One region of the Clostridium amazonense genome, then DNA from elsewhere that is predicted to be linked to it. Evidence: riboswitches for the same ligand, from Rfam matches in the RefSeq annotation. Region 1 holds a riboswitch; each other region holds the start of a gene.
What was found. Region 1 has a riboswitch for cyclic di-GMP ahead of AC07E4_RS11975 (glycosyl hydrolase family 18 protein). Riboswitches for the same ligand answer to the same signal wherever they lie in the genome.
Positions count from the first base shown of each region.

Region 2: it holds a riboswitch for cyclic di-GMP, as region 1 does, so the genes downstream of both, AC07E4_RS13030 (cell wall-binding repeat-containing protein) here and AC07E4_RS11975 (glycosyl hydrolase family 18 protein) in region 1, are expected to answer to the same signal.
Region 3: it holds a riboswitch for cyclic di-GMP, as region 1 does, so the genes downstream of both, AC07E4_RS01740 (carbohydrate-binding protein) here and AC07E4_RS11975 (glycosyl hydrolase family 18 protein) in region 1, are expected to answer to the same signal.

Region 1 covers NZ_JBWKMH010000028.1:87,870-92,307, forward strand. Annotated here, with positions in the region: gene AC07E4_RS11960 (hypothetical protein) at 1-467, shown strand, start outside; gene AC07E4_RS11965 (sensor histidine kinase) at 509-1,246, opposite strand; gene AC07E4_RS11970 (LytR/AlgR family response regulator transcription factor) at 1,854-2,585, opposite strand; cyclic di-GMP riboswitch class I at 2,779-2,863, shown strand; gene AC07E4_RS11975 (glycosyl hydrolase family 18 protein) at 2,926-4,438, shown strand, end outside.
Region 2 covers NZ_JBWKMH010000031.1:96,383-100,820, forward strand. Annotated here, with positions in the region: gene AC07E4_RS13020 (hypothetical protein) at 1-1,484, shown strand, start outside; gene AC07E4_RS13025 (hypothetical protein) at 1,696-1,863, shown strand; cyclic di-GMP riboswitch class II at 2,450-2,533, shown strand; gene AC07E4_RS13030 (cell wall-binding repeat-containing protein) at 2,748-4,438, shown strand, end outside.
Region 3 covers NZ_JBWKMH010000003.1:190,626-195,063, forward strand. Annotated here, with positions in the region: gene htpG (molecular chaperone HtpG) at 384-2,258, shown strand; cyclic di-GMP riboswitch class II at 2,387-2,470, shown strand; gene AC07E4_RS01740 (carbohydrate-binding protein) at 2,495-2,977, shown strand; gene AC07E4_RS01745 (GNAT family N-acetyltransferase) at 3,286-3,801, shown strand; gene AC07E4_RS01750 (GNAT family N-acetyltransferase) at 3,904-4,438, shown strand, end outside.

The DNA of each region.
Region 1 (4,438 bases):
GAGTACAGGATAAAATTTTAAGTCAAGTATTAAAAATTAATGATAATAATGATTTTTATATAGAAATTATAGTTGATAAAAATGATAAAGAGTCCTATAAGCCTATAATTGAAATGTTAAATAAATTAGACAGTGATATAATTAATGATTTAGATATAAATATTAATGAAAATATGAATGGAAACATTAATTATATTACAGGTAAAAATGATAAATATGAAGTTGAAGAAATTAGAAATATAATTCTAACTAGTAAAATTACTAAAAAAGACGAAAGTGTACAAAAAGAAGAACAATTGATTGTAACTAAAAATAGTTCAGAGGACAAAATAATAAAAAGTAATTATATAATAGAAGGAAGTAAGAAAAAAAATGAAATTGAAGCATTATTAGATACTGCTATGATTTTATTAATAGTTTTTGGTGTAGGGATATTAAGTATTAAAAAAATATTTAAAAGAAAATAAAAGATTTTAAAATAAGAGTGCAATTTTAGTATTTTGCACTCTTATTTTATTGGAATCATAACAAATGAAGAAAATTCATTAGAATCAAAGGAGAACTCATAACAACCATTATATTTAAGAACTGTACTTTTCACGTTAGATAACCCAAAACCATGGTTAATTGAATCTTTTTTTGAAGTTAAAAATATCTTTTTTTCAGTCTTAATTAAACCATCAAAGTTGTTTTTTATTTCAAAAACAAAGTTATTATTAATAATTTTTGACTTTATATTTATATAACTAGGTTTTTCATTTTTAGATTTTTTACAAGCATCTATAGAATTATCTATTAAATTACCTATAATTATGCATAAATCAAAATCTGATATTTCTACCTTAGTAGGTATATTTATATCTAATGTTATATTAATATTATTGGAAATACAGATTTCTTTCTTTTTTAAAAATAGAGCATTCAATATTTTATGATTGGTAAAAACTTCATAGTTAGTACTATTAAATCCAGTGCCGAATTTTTCTAAATATTTAAGGGCTTCTGTATAATCTTCATTTTTCATTAAATTATATAAAATTATTTTGTGATTTATAATATCATGGGATATTCGTCTAATATCAGATTGATATTCTTCTAATTGATTTAGATTGCTTACTTGAAGTTCATATTGCATGTTTAGTATTTTATTTTTATGTTTATAAATAGATAAATCATAAGCCTTAGATATACCAATAATTATAAATATACAAAAAAATATTTCAATTAGAGAAGAAGTTAAAAACATAGTACTTACTAAATGAGAGTGCTTTGAAAAATTAAGAATGAAGAAAAAACTATAATTTTTTACTATAAGTAAAATAAAAATAAAAATAGGTATAAACATGTTTAATGATGAAAACATAAACTTGAATTTATCAATTGTAAAATTTTTAAAAAATAAAAATTCACATAAAAAATATAAAATTATTGAAGCTAAGAATAATTTTATAAATTTATTATTGGATAAAGCTAAAAAATAAATATTATTTTTGCTAGCAACTTCATATAAGCTAAAAATGGTTGTAAATGATAATAGAAAAATATAATAGGATTTAAGTGAAAGTATTAAAAAACTAAAAAAGTTTTTATTAGAGAAAACATATATAAAACAGCATATAAAAGAAAGATAGAGAGAAAATCTTAACAAATCAATTTTGTTTGTATAAACCAACAAAAACAAAGTGGATAGCAAAGTATAATATGGAGTAGTTAAATGTAAAAAACATTTTAAATTAATTTTAAAAAATTTATGGTATGAATAAGGTAAATATATACCAATAAGTCCAAGAATAATAAATAAATATTCTATGCTAATTTTTCATCACTCCTTTATACATTATTAGATAAAGTTATTAATTATTTAAAAGTTTAGATTTTATAAAATTAGTAAATATGTCTCGTGTTGAATTTAGATATTTTTTACTTATAGGTACAGAATCATTTGTAGTAGTTATAATGTTAAAACCTATAATGCTTTTAAGATAAACTAAGTTAACTAAAAAACTTCTATGACATCTAACAAACATATTAGATGATAATTCATTTTCAAAAGTAGACATTTTATTATAAAATGTAATTTTTTCTCCATTTAATAAATGAGCAGTAATTTTTCGTAGATTAGATTCAAAGTATATTACATTATTTAAGTTAAATGAACATATATCTTGATTATTTTTTACATAAATAATGTTTTTGCCATTTAAATTAATCTTTTCATTTAAATCTAAAATAAGTTTTTCTATAGTGTCATAGGAAAAGGGTTTTAATATGTAATTGTAAGCATTTACACTGTAACTATCCAAAGCATATTCCTTACTAGTAGTAATAAATATTATATATTCATTGTAATTATAGTTTCGTATAGATTTAGCTAAATCTACACCATTAATACCGTCCATTAATATATCTAAAAAAAGTATATCAAAATAATCTTTATGGTTAGAATAGAAATCAAGTAGGCTTTCACCAGAATTAAAAATACTAATCTCAAATTTAATATCCGTAGAAATGGATATATTTTTTATTATTTTAGATAGCTGTTCTAGATATAATTTATTGTCATCACAAAGTCCTATTTTTATCATAATTAATAAAAATCCTTTCTGTTTAAATATACTGTAAAAAGATTATATATTACTTCAAAAAAAATCACAATAAAATAGAAAAATATTATTATCTAAAACTTACAAAAAACATATCAAAACTTTCAAAGGTATATACCTTGATGATTTTAATTTATATACTAGCAGTGTAAAGAAAAAACATATTATTTAAAATATGAAGAAAAGGCAAACTTAAAGAAATTTAAGGACGCAAAGCTATAGGGACTAAGGTGTTAAAACTATGTCAGCCAGCTACCGAGGAGTATTTTATAGGCTCTGAGGATTAATTTAACAAAAAAATTAATTGAAGGAGAAATGAAGGATGAAAAATAAAGAATTAATGAAAAAAGTATTAGTAGCAACAATGATGACAACAATGATATCTTCAATGGGAGCAGGTGCATTAATACCGAGTATGGAAGTTTTTGCACAAACAGTTAAAAGTGAAGAAGTATCTAAAAGTGATAATAAAGATTCATTAGGAAAACGTAATGTTATGTATTATGGAGATTGGTCAATATGGGGTGGTCAAGGTAACTTTTATCCTAAAGATATTCCAGCAGATCAATTAACACATCTAAACTTTGCGTTTATAGATTTTGATGCAAATGGTAATTTAATATTTACAGATAAAGATGCAGCAGTAGGTGCACCAGTTGGACAAGAAGGTGTACAGTGGGGTGCTCCAAATGCAGGTATTTTAATTGCACTACAACAATTAAGAGCTGAAAATCCAAATCTAAAATTGGGTATATCAGTAGGTGGATGGTCTAAATCAGGAGATTTTTCTGAGATGGCTTCAAATTCTAAATCAAGAGAGAATTTTATAAAAAACATAATCAAATTTATAGATTACACTAACATGGATTTTGTAGATTTAGATTGGGAATATCCAAGTGAAGTTAGAGAAGCTGATTTAGTTGATAATGCTAATGACGAGGGAACACCAAATGCAAAACCACAAGATAAAGAAAATTATATAAAACTACTTGAAGAATTAAGAGTAGAATTAAATAATAAAGGTATAGAAACAAATAAATATTATGAATTAACAGTAGCGCTTCCAGCAGCTAAAAGTAAGGTGGATTCAGGAATAGATGTGGATAAATTATTCAATATTGTTGACTTTGCTAATATAATGACATATGACCTAAGAGGGGCATGGGATAATTATAGTGGTCATCAAACAGGATTGTATCCAAATGAAAATGATCCAATAAATAATCAGTCAGGAAATAAATTATCAGTTGATGAATCAGTAAATTACCTTATTGAAAAAGGTGCTGAACCAGAAAAGATAGTTATAGGAGCTGCTTATTATACAAGAGGTTGGAACAAGGTAGAAAAAGGAAGTAATGCTGAGCTTCCAGGATTGTTTGGAGAAGCTGAAAAAAATGGAAGAGATGCAGATCAAACTCCTTCTTATGGAGCACCAAATGAAGCACCATTAAAATCTGGTGATGGTGGACGAGCTAGTGGAGTATGGGCATATAGAAGTTTAGATAAATTAAAATCTCAATATCCTGGTTTAAAAGAGTATTGGGATGAAAAAGCAAAAGCACCATATCTTTATGATGAAAGCACAGGCAAGTTTTTTACTTATGATAATGTTAAGTCCATAGAAGAAAAAGGAAAATATGTTCATGAAAATAATTTAGGTGGAATTATAGGTTGGATGTCTTCTCAAGATGCATCAACTAATAATACTAGTAAAAGAGATGAATTACAAAGTGCCACTAAAAATGTATTGTTTGGTGATGAAAAATTACCTGAGTATGAAATAAATTATTCAGATTTAGATGTAACTGCTACTGTTAGTACATATGAACAGCAAT
Region 2 (4,438 bases), on a different contig from region 1:
ATAAAATGCAAGTAACAAGAAAAGAAACAGGGAAAACAGAAAATGTAAAATTGTTTGAAGTTAAGGTTAGAAATAAAAAGGCATGTATATCAACAGTAAGGCATTTAAATCTTAAAGATGAGGATGTAGTGAATCTTAATATTTCAAATGTAAAATATGAAAATGGAAATAAGATTGATAATACAAATATAAATTATAAAAAAGAAGTTAACATAGATCCAGTTAAATTGGCAGATGAAGGTAATTACTTCTATATGGGCAATTCATTAGATGAATTTGGAATAGATTTTAATAAAGAATTATTAAAAATAGACAATGGTGAAGATGTTCATAATAAATTATCAGAAGGTATAGATGTAGTATATAATGATGGAACAAGACCAGAAATTGAGAATATTGATTTTTTCGATTTATATTCTGGAGGAAAGGATTATAAAAACTCAGGTATATTTGTAAAATTTACTAAACCTTTAAAAGACAATGTAACTGTAACTATAAAAAAAGGAACATTAAAAGATAAGGATTATCAAGAATGTGATGATATTAAAATGGAAAGCAATATAAAGCAACAAATTGTAGATAGAATAAAAGTTATACATAGAAACACAGATATTATGGATGTTTTAAAATCATTAAAATATATTGATTTAATAGAAGATAAAACACCATTTGAAAAATATGACAGTTTATTAAAAATAAATCAAAATATAGTTGCTAATAAGTTTTTAGATTTAATTGATGAAAGAAAGTTAGGATATGATTATTTTGAAGATTTAAGAAATATATCAAAGTTTTTAGATGAATCATTAGAGTTATCTAAAAATGATATTGATAATATAATTAATGCAGATAATGCTGAAGAATTAACAAAACTAATGGATAACTTAAGAGTTGAAGGATTTTATAATGTTGAAGATGTTTATAAAGAAAAAATAGCAATGAAAATTTTAAATGAAAAAAATAATGATTTAAGCAAAATAGAAGAAATATTAAAAAGTGAATTAGTAGTTATTATAAATGAAAAATTAAATGAAATGAGCAAGTATGAAGGAAAAGAATTAGATGAAAAAAGCTTAGAGGAAATTAGAGGGAAAGTTGAAAGTATAAAAGAAAATAGAAAAAGTCTTACTTGTTTAGGTATGGGGTGGAATGAAATTCAAGATAAATTAGTTAAAAATGTATATCAAGTGGAAGACGATTTAGAATTTGAAAATTTTATTTTTAATTTAAAACAAGATAAACTTGGAGAAATTAACTATCAAGATAACATATTAGATAATATATATAGCAAAATGTCTTCTAAATATAAATATGGAGTAAAAATAGCAAATAGTGACAATAATATTGTTGGAACAGATGGTATTGTGAGTAAAAGCAATAGGGCTGAAGTTGTAAATCTTACATTAGATATATATAGATATGATGATGAGTATACTGATGATAAGGAAGTAGTTAATTTAAGATTAGATTTAAAAGCAAATTAATAATGAATTTTTAATATAATATAAATGAATGAACTAGTTATTTAACTGGTTCATTCATTTTTTATTTATTGAGAGTATTTTGGAATAAATTCCAAAATACAAAAAGATTGGTATTAAAAAATAAATTAACAAAAGTAAATTGAGATTTTTTAAAACGTAGCTAGAATTTGTTATTAACGTAGCCGGGATTTTAATCCCGGTGACCTGTGATGTGGATATAAATTACAAAATTACAATAAATCAAAGGCGAATAGCTGGGAATGAATTACGAGTTACAAAGCACATGAATTTCGGATTACAGGGAATTTGGATGTTATGTTTAAACGTAGCTGGAATTTCTATTTTATGTAGCCGGGATTTGAATCCAGGTGGACCTTAATATGGATATAAACTATAAAATTGTAATAAAACAAGGAGGAATATCCCGGAATGAATTCAGGGTTACAAAAAAATAGATTTCAATGCTGGTATCCCTTGATAGGGTAATAAAATTATAAATTGCAATTAATCAAATGGAAAGTGTCTTAGAATGAATTCCAGGTTACACAAAAAAACTTTCTTTTGCTGATTAATGATAAGAAAGTGACAAGGATTTAAGAAAAATGTCTAAAATGTAAGAAAAAGGTCAAAATAAGTAATAATAAAATATTTGAAATAAATATACAAAGAATATATAATTTTAATTGTAATTGAGGAAAAAATATTAAATTATTTAATATTATGAAAAATAAATTGTTTAAGATTTAAATATGGTTATTTTATAAGGGTTTATGTTGAATAAAGTCTTATAAAGTTTAGAAAAATATGAGATAGTCCAAACGCATTTTAAAATATATTAAGAATTTAAATTAAATATTATTACAATATTTAATTTAATTCTTGGTATAAATATAAAATGATTATGAATATAAATTTAAAAGTGGTAATTAATAAGGGTGTAATCTAGAACTTAGATATACATCATATAATAAGTAGGGAGTTATGATGTATAATCTGTATTTGGGCTCTTAGATTATGCGGAGCAAGTAGAGCAACCCACCTATGACAATAATTTTTAGTGAATTATTGTTATAGGTGTTTTTTATTGTGACATAATTTTTATATGGTCGGAATTGTGTCAATTCAAGTCTAAATTGAATTATCAATTAAAAAAACATATTAAAATAGCAAGTATCACTTCAAATTTTTAAATTGTGTCATAAATTCAGCTATGAATGGTAATGGTATAAAGGGAAATTTTATGTATAAGAGGGAGAGAATTTCATGAGAAAAGGGTCAAAAATTATTTCAACACTTCTTTTAGGGGCAACTTTAGGCTCTGTTGGAACAAGCGTATTTGCTGTCGAGTCAAAGGATGTTATTAGTGAAAAGTTGTTAGCAGGTGCTACAAGATATGAGTCAGCTATTGAGGTTAGTAAAGAGGGATGGAAAATTTCAGATACAGCAGTTTTAGTTAATGGAGCAGCACTTTCAGATGCTCTTGCAGCAACACCTTATGCAAAGATGAAGAATGCTCCAATTTTATTAACAGAAATGGACAAGTTATCTCAATCAACCAAAAAAGAACTTGAAAGATTAAAAGTTAAAAATGTTTCTATTGTTGGTGGTGAAGGTGTAGTATCTAAAAATGTAGTTAATGAATTAGAGGCTATGGGAATTAAAACTTTCAGAATATTAGGAAAAAATAGATTTGAAACTTCACTTAAAGTGGCAGAAAAATTAGATGCTAAAGCTGTTGCTGTTGTTAATGGATTAGATGGAAGACTTGCTGATGCAATGAGTATTGCTTCTCCAGCTGCAAAAAAAGGTATGGCAGTTTTATTATCAGATGGGAAAAGTTTAAGAGGTGCTGATAAGTTCGTAAAGGATAACGAAATATCTGAAACTTATGTTATAGGTGGAAATGCTGTAGTTTCTGATGAAAATGCAAATAGTATAAAAGCATTAAGAATTGGTGGACAAGATAGAAGAGAAACTAATGGAGAAGTTTTAAAGAAGTTTTATGATGAAAAAGAATTAAAAAATATTTATGTAGCTAAAGATGGTGCTAGTAAAGAAAGTGAACTTGTAGATGCATTGTCATCAGGTTCTTTAGCAGCAAAAGAAGGAGCACCAGTTATGCTTTTAGGAACAGAAGTTTCAAAAGTACAAAAAGAATTCTTAAAAGAAAAGCAAATAAAAGCTTTAACACAAGTTGGTTTTGGTATAAATGAAAAATCACTAAAAGAACTTTATGAAGTACTAAATGTAACTAAAGGAATTGAAGTTAGCACAGTAAAAGAGTTAGAATCTGCTGTAGAAAATTCAAAGTATGGGGAATTAATTAAGTTTACTCCAAAAACAGATGTTAAAGAGAATTATGAAATAAAAAGTAATAAAGAAATAGTTGTAGAGCTAAATGGTAATTTTAGTGGCGAAATTAAGGTAGACATGCCTAAAGGTGACGTTATAAATCAGGGCGAATTAAAGGGAAAAGTGATTTTAAATGAAATAAAAAGTGGAACACTTTTAAATAATGGAACAATACATAATATAGAAGTTAATGATAAAACAGGTTCATCAATTGTAAATGGTAAAAATGGAGTAGTAACTAAATTAACAATTGGGGAAAAAGTTAAGACATACATATCTGGAAACATAAAAGAAATTGTGGTTGAAGGAAAAAAATCTGAAGTGAAGCTTGGAGGAGAAATAAATAGTGTTAAAGTAAATGGCGAAGAAGCTTCAGTAAAAATAGAGAAAAAATCTAAAATAAAAAATGTTGAAATAACGGGTTCTGCAAAGGGAACAAAAATAAGTAATGATGGTAGTGTTACAGCTTTAAAAGTTAGTAGTAATGCAAATGATGTAAAAATAGATGTTACTAATGGAAAAGTTGAAAAACTAGAAGGTAACAAAGATCAAGTTATAGGTGGCGACAAAAATATAGGAACAATAACGAAACCATCTACTGG
Region 3 (4,438 bases), on a different contig from region 1:
TAAATAGTTCATAAATAAATTAATATGTTTAACTATATTTTGTACAGTGAAACAATTAATATGATTATAATAACTTCGTTTAATTTAATTCATAATTAAGTAGAATTAATAAATTTTTGTAGTAAATAATTAATAATAGAAATTAATCAATATTTAACAATTTTAATTAAAGTTGAATTAGGATAATTGGTAATATATTTATAAAATTATAAAATGTCAAAACAAAGTATTAAGTTAAAAGTTTAATTCATGAACTTGACATGCATTTTTAAATATGGTATATAAAAGATATGCTGTTAGCACTCGTTGTGATATAGTGCTAACAAAATAGAAATAAAAATAAATTAAATATATAGTCTTTATGGTGAAGGGAGCATTTGAAAATGGAAACTAAACAATTTAAAGCAGAGTCTAAGAGATTATTAGACATTATGATTAATTCAATTTATACTCATAGAGAGATTTTTTTAAGAGAGTTATTATCTAATGCAAGTGATGCAATTGATAAGATTTATTATAAAACATTAAGTGATGATTCGTTAACTTTTAACAAAGAAGATTATTATATTAAAGTAATGCCAGAAAAAGAGAATAGAGTGTTAAGAATATGTGATACTGGTATTGGAATGACTGAAGAAGAGTTAGAAAACAATTTAGGAGTTATTGCAAAGAGTGGTTCACTTCAATTTAAGAAAGAAAATGAATTAGAAGAAGGTCATGATATAATTGGCCAGTTTGGTGTTGGGTTTTATTCAGCATTTTTAGTAGCGGATAAAGTTACTGTTATAACTAAAGCTTTTGGAAGCGATAAAGCTTACAGATGGGAATCACAAGGGGTAGAAGGATATACAATTGAAGAATGTGATAGAGATTCTGTAGGTACAGAAATAATATTAAAAATTAAAGATAATACAGAAGATGAAAATTTTGATGATTATTTAGATGAATATAGTTTAAGAAATTTAATTAAAAAGTATTCTGACTTTATAAGATATCCAATTAAAATGGAATTAACAAAAAATAAGTTAAAAGAAGGTAGTGAAGAAGAATACGAGGAATATAAAGAAGAAGAAACAGTAAATAGCATGGTTCCTATTTGGAGAAAAAATAAAAATGAACTTACTGAAGAAGACTATAATAACTTCTATAGTGAAAAACACTTTGGATTTGATAAACCTATAAAACATGTTCATATTAGTGTAGATGGTATGGTAAGTTATAATTCAATATTATTTATTCCAGAAAAAGCTCCATATGATTTCTATACAAAAGAGTATGAAAAAGGATTAGAGCTTTATTCAAATGGTGTTTTAATAATGAATAAATGTGGTGATTTATTACCAGACTACTTTGGATTTGTAAAAGGTATAGTTGATTCAGAAGATTTTTCACTTAACATATCTAGAGAAATATTACAACATGATAGACAATTAAAATTAATAGCTAAAAATATAAAAAATAAAATAAAAGGTGAACTTGAAAATCTATTAAAAAATGATAGAGAAAAATATGAGAAATTCTATAAAACTTTTGGCTCTCAATTAAAATATGGTGTATATAGTGAATTTGGAAGCAATAAGGATGTACTTCAAGATTTATTAATGTTCTATTCATCTAAAGAAAAGAAAATGGTAACTTTAAATGAATATGTATCTAGAATGCCAGAAGATCAAAAATACATCTACTATGCTGTTGGTGATTCAGTGGAAAGAATTGAGAAACTTCCACAAACAGAATTAGTATTAGATAAAGGATATGAGATATTATACTTTACTGAAGAAGTAGATGAATTTGCAATTAAAATGATGATGAATTATAAAGAAAAAGAATTTAAATCTGTATCTAGTAGTGATTTAGGAATAGAGACAGAAGACGATAAAAATTTATCTGAAAATGAAGAGAATAAAGGAGTTTTTGAAGCTATGAAAAATGTATTGGCTGATAAAGTTAAATCAGTTAAAGCTTCAAAGAGATTAAAAAATCATCCAGTATGTTTATCTAATGAAGGTGAACTTTCAATAGAGATGGAAAAAGTTTTAAAAGCTATGCCAAATGGTCAAGATGTAAAAGCGGATAAAATTTTAGAGATAAATGAAAATCATGAAGTATTTAAAGCTTTAAAAGATGCTCATGAAAAAGATGAAGAAAAATTCAAATTATATACAGATTTATTATATAATCAAGCTTTACTTATAGAAGGATTAGCTATAAATGATCCAGTAGAATTTACAAATAACATCTGTAAAATAATGAAATAATGTGATATTAAAATGGTTTCTATTATTTAGGTAATAGAAACCATTTTATATTTTATAAATAAAGATCCTTTTAAGGAAAAATAAGAAAATAAAGAATTTTATTTACAAGGAAAATAAAGTATTATATAATAAATTTAGGAAATGAAGAAGTATAATTTGTATGTGGGCACTTAAATTATATGGAGTTAGTAGTGCAACCGACCTAATTATAATTAAAAAAAATTAGGAGTGTTAATATGAAAAGTAAACAAGTTAAAGTTATTACATCATTATTTTTAGGTACAGCAATGGTATTTGGAGGAGTGATTCCTACAGTTACAGCTAAAACAATGGAGAGTTCTAAAATTCAATATAATGTAGTAGATGAAGAAAGTCCAATGAGTATTTGGAACGCACAAGAAGGATTAAATCAAAATGAAAAGAACCCTTACATAAAAGGTAGTATTGCAATTTATAACGGTAAAGTATATGAATGCAAAAGATTTCATTATCCTCAACTAGGCTGGAATCCAAGTGAAGCAAGAATGTTTTGGAAATCAGTAGGTGTTGTGCCAGAATGGTATACAGATGAAACTCACGTTGAAAGTAGCAAAGTTCCATATCAAAAAGGTGATATTGTAAGTTATAATTCAAATATTTATAAATGCAAAAGATTCCATTATGCACAACCAGGTTGGAATCCATGTGAAGCACCAATGTTTTGGGAGTTAGTTAAATAGAAAAGTAGTAAGCTATAGTATAAATAATATTGTACTATAGCTTTTTGTTTTATTTAAACAATAATTTGAATAAATGGAAATTAAGTTGACAATTTATTGGAAAATGTATATTATAAATACATAAAGTGAGTGTGTCTAAGCAAAAGTGAGCGACACAGGGATTAATCCTACACGTAGATACCACTACGGAGTCACTACTAAAGTGAATTCGTAGTGTTTTTTTTATATAAATTTTAAATTTAGTGAATTGAATGAAAAATACTTCAAGAATAATGTTAAGAAAATTTTGTGATTTAGGGGATGATTAAATGAACTTTTTAATAAGGCCAGTAGTAAAAGAAGATGCAGAGTTTATAAATGAAATAAGACGTCAAGATGGTGTAAGAGAAAATACAATGGGGATTGTTAGTGAAAGAATTTCAAGATCACAAAGAATTATTGATAATCTTACAGAAAATGATCATATGATAGTGGCTGAAATATTAGAAGATGGAGTGAAAAAAGTTATAGGAGTAGCTTCTTTATCTGTAAACAAATCTAATAGAGTAAGACATTCAGGAAGTATGGGAATAAGTATAGGAAAAGATTACCAAGGAAATGGTATTGGAACAGCGCTTATGAAAGAATTACTTGATATAGCAGATAATTGGTTAATGTTAGTTAGAATAGAGTTAGGCGTATTTGTGGACAATGAAAAAGCTATAAGCCTTTATAAATCATTAGGATTTGTAATTGAAGGAAAAAGAAAATATGCAATCATAAGAAATGGAATTTATGAGGATGAATATATAATGGCTAGATATAATTATAAACTTATTAAGTAGATTTAAATATTTGACTTGTATATTAAATTTAAAAAATATTTTTAATACACAAGTCAAATTAATATAAAAAAATTAAAATTGTATAAAAGGGGATGGGGATATATGTTAAGTTGTTTTAAAAGTGATAGTGATGTTTTACTTAAAAAACCATTTAAGGATTATGATGTCCAATTTAATCTTTTTTATAGAATAAGTGAGGGAAATGAAGTTTTAGCTTTAAAGACAGAAGAAGATGATTTAATAGCAATGTGCAATCCAGGGCATGATATGTGGATTTGGGCAATACAGGATATGGCTGAGGAAAAGCTTGATATTGTAACAAATGAACTTTGTGATGTACTTAATGAAAATAGCATAAGTGGAGTATCAGGTGAACCTGATTTTATATCAAAAATATCAAAAGTTTATGAAGATAAGTTTAATGTAGAATGTAAAAAATATATAGGAATGGGTGCATATAAATGTACAAAAGTAATATTAGACAAGTACTCAAAAGGGAAAATGGTTAAAGCAAATTTAAAGCATACAGATATAGTTTCACAGTATTTATCAGATTTTAATGAATCATCAGGTGAAGAAGGAATAGATAGAGAAAGAAAAATACTAGAAGCAATGGAAATTATAAATAATAATGATT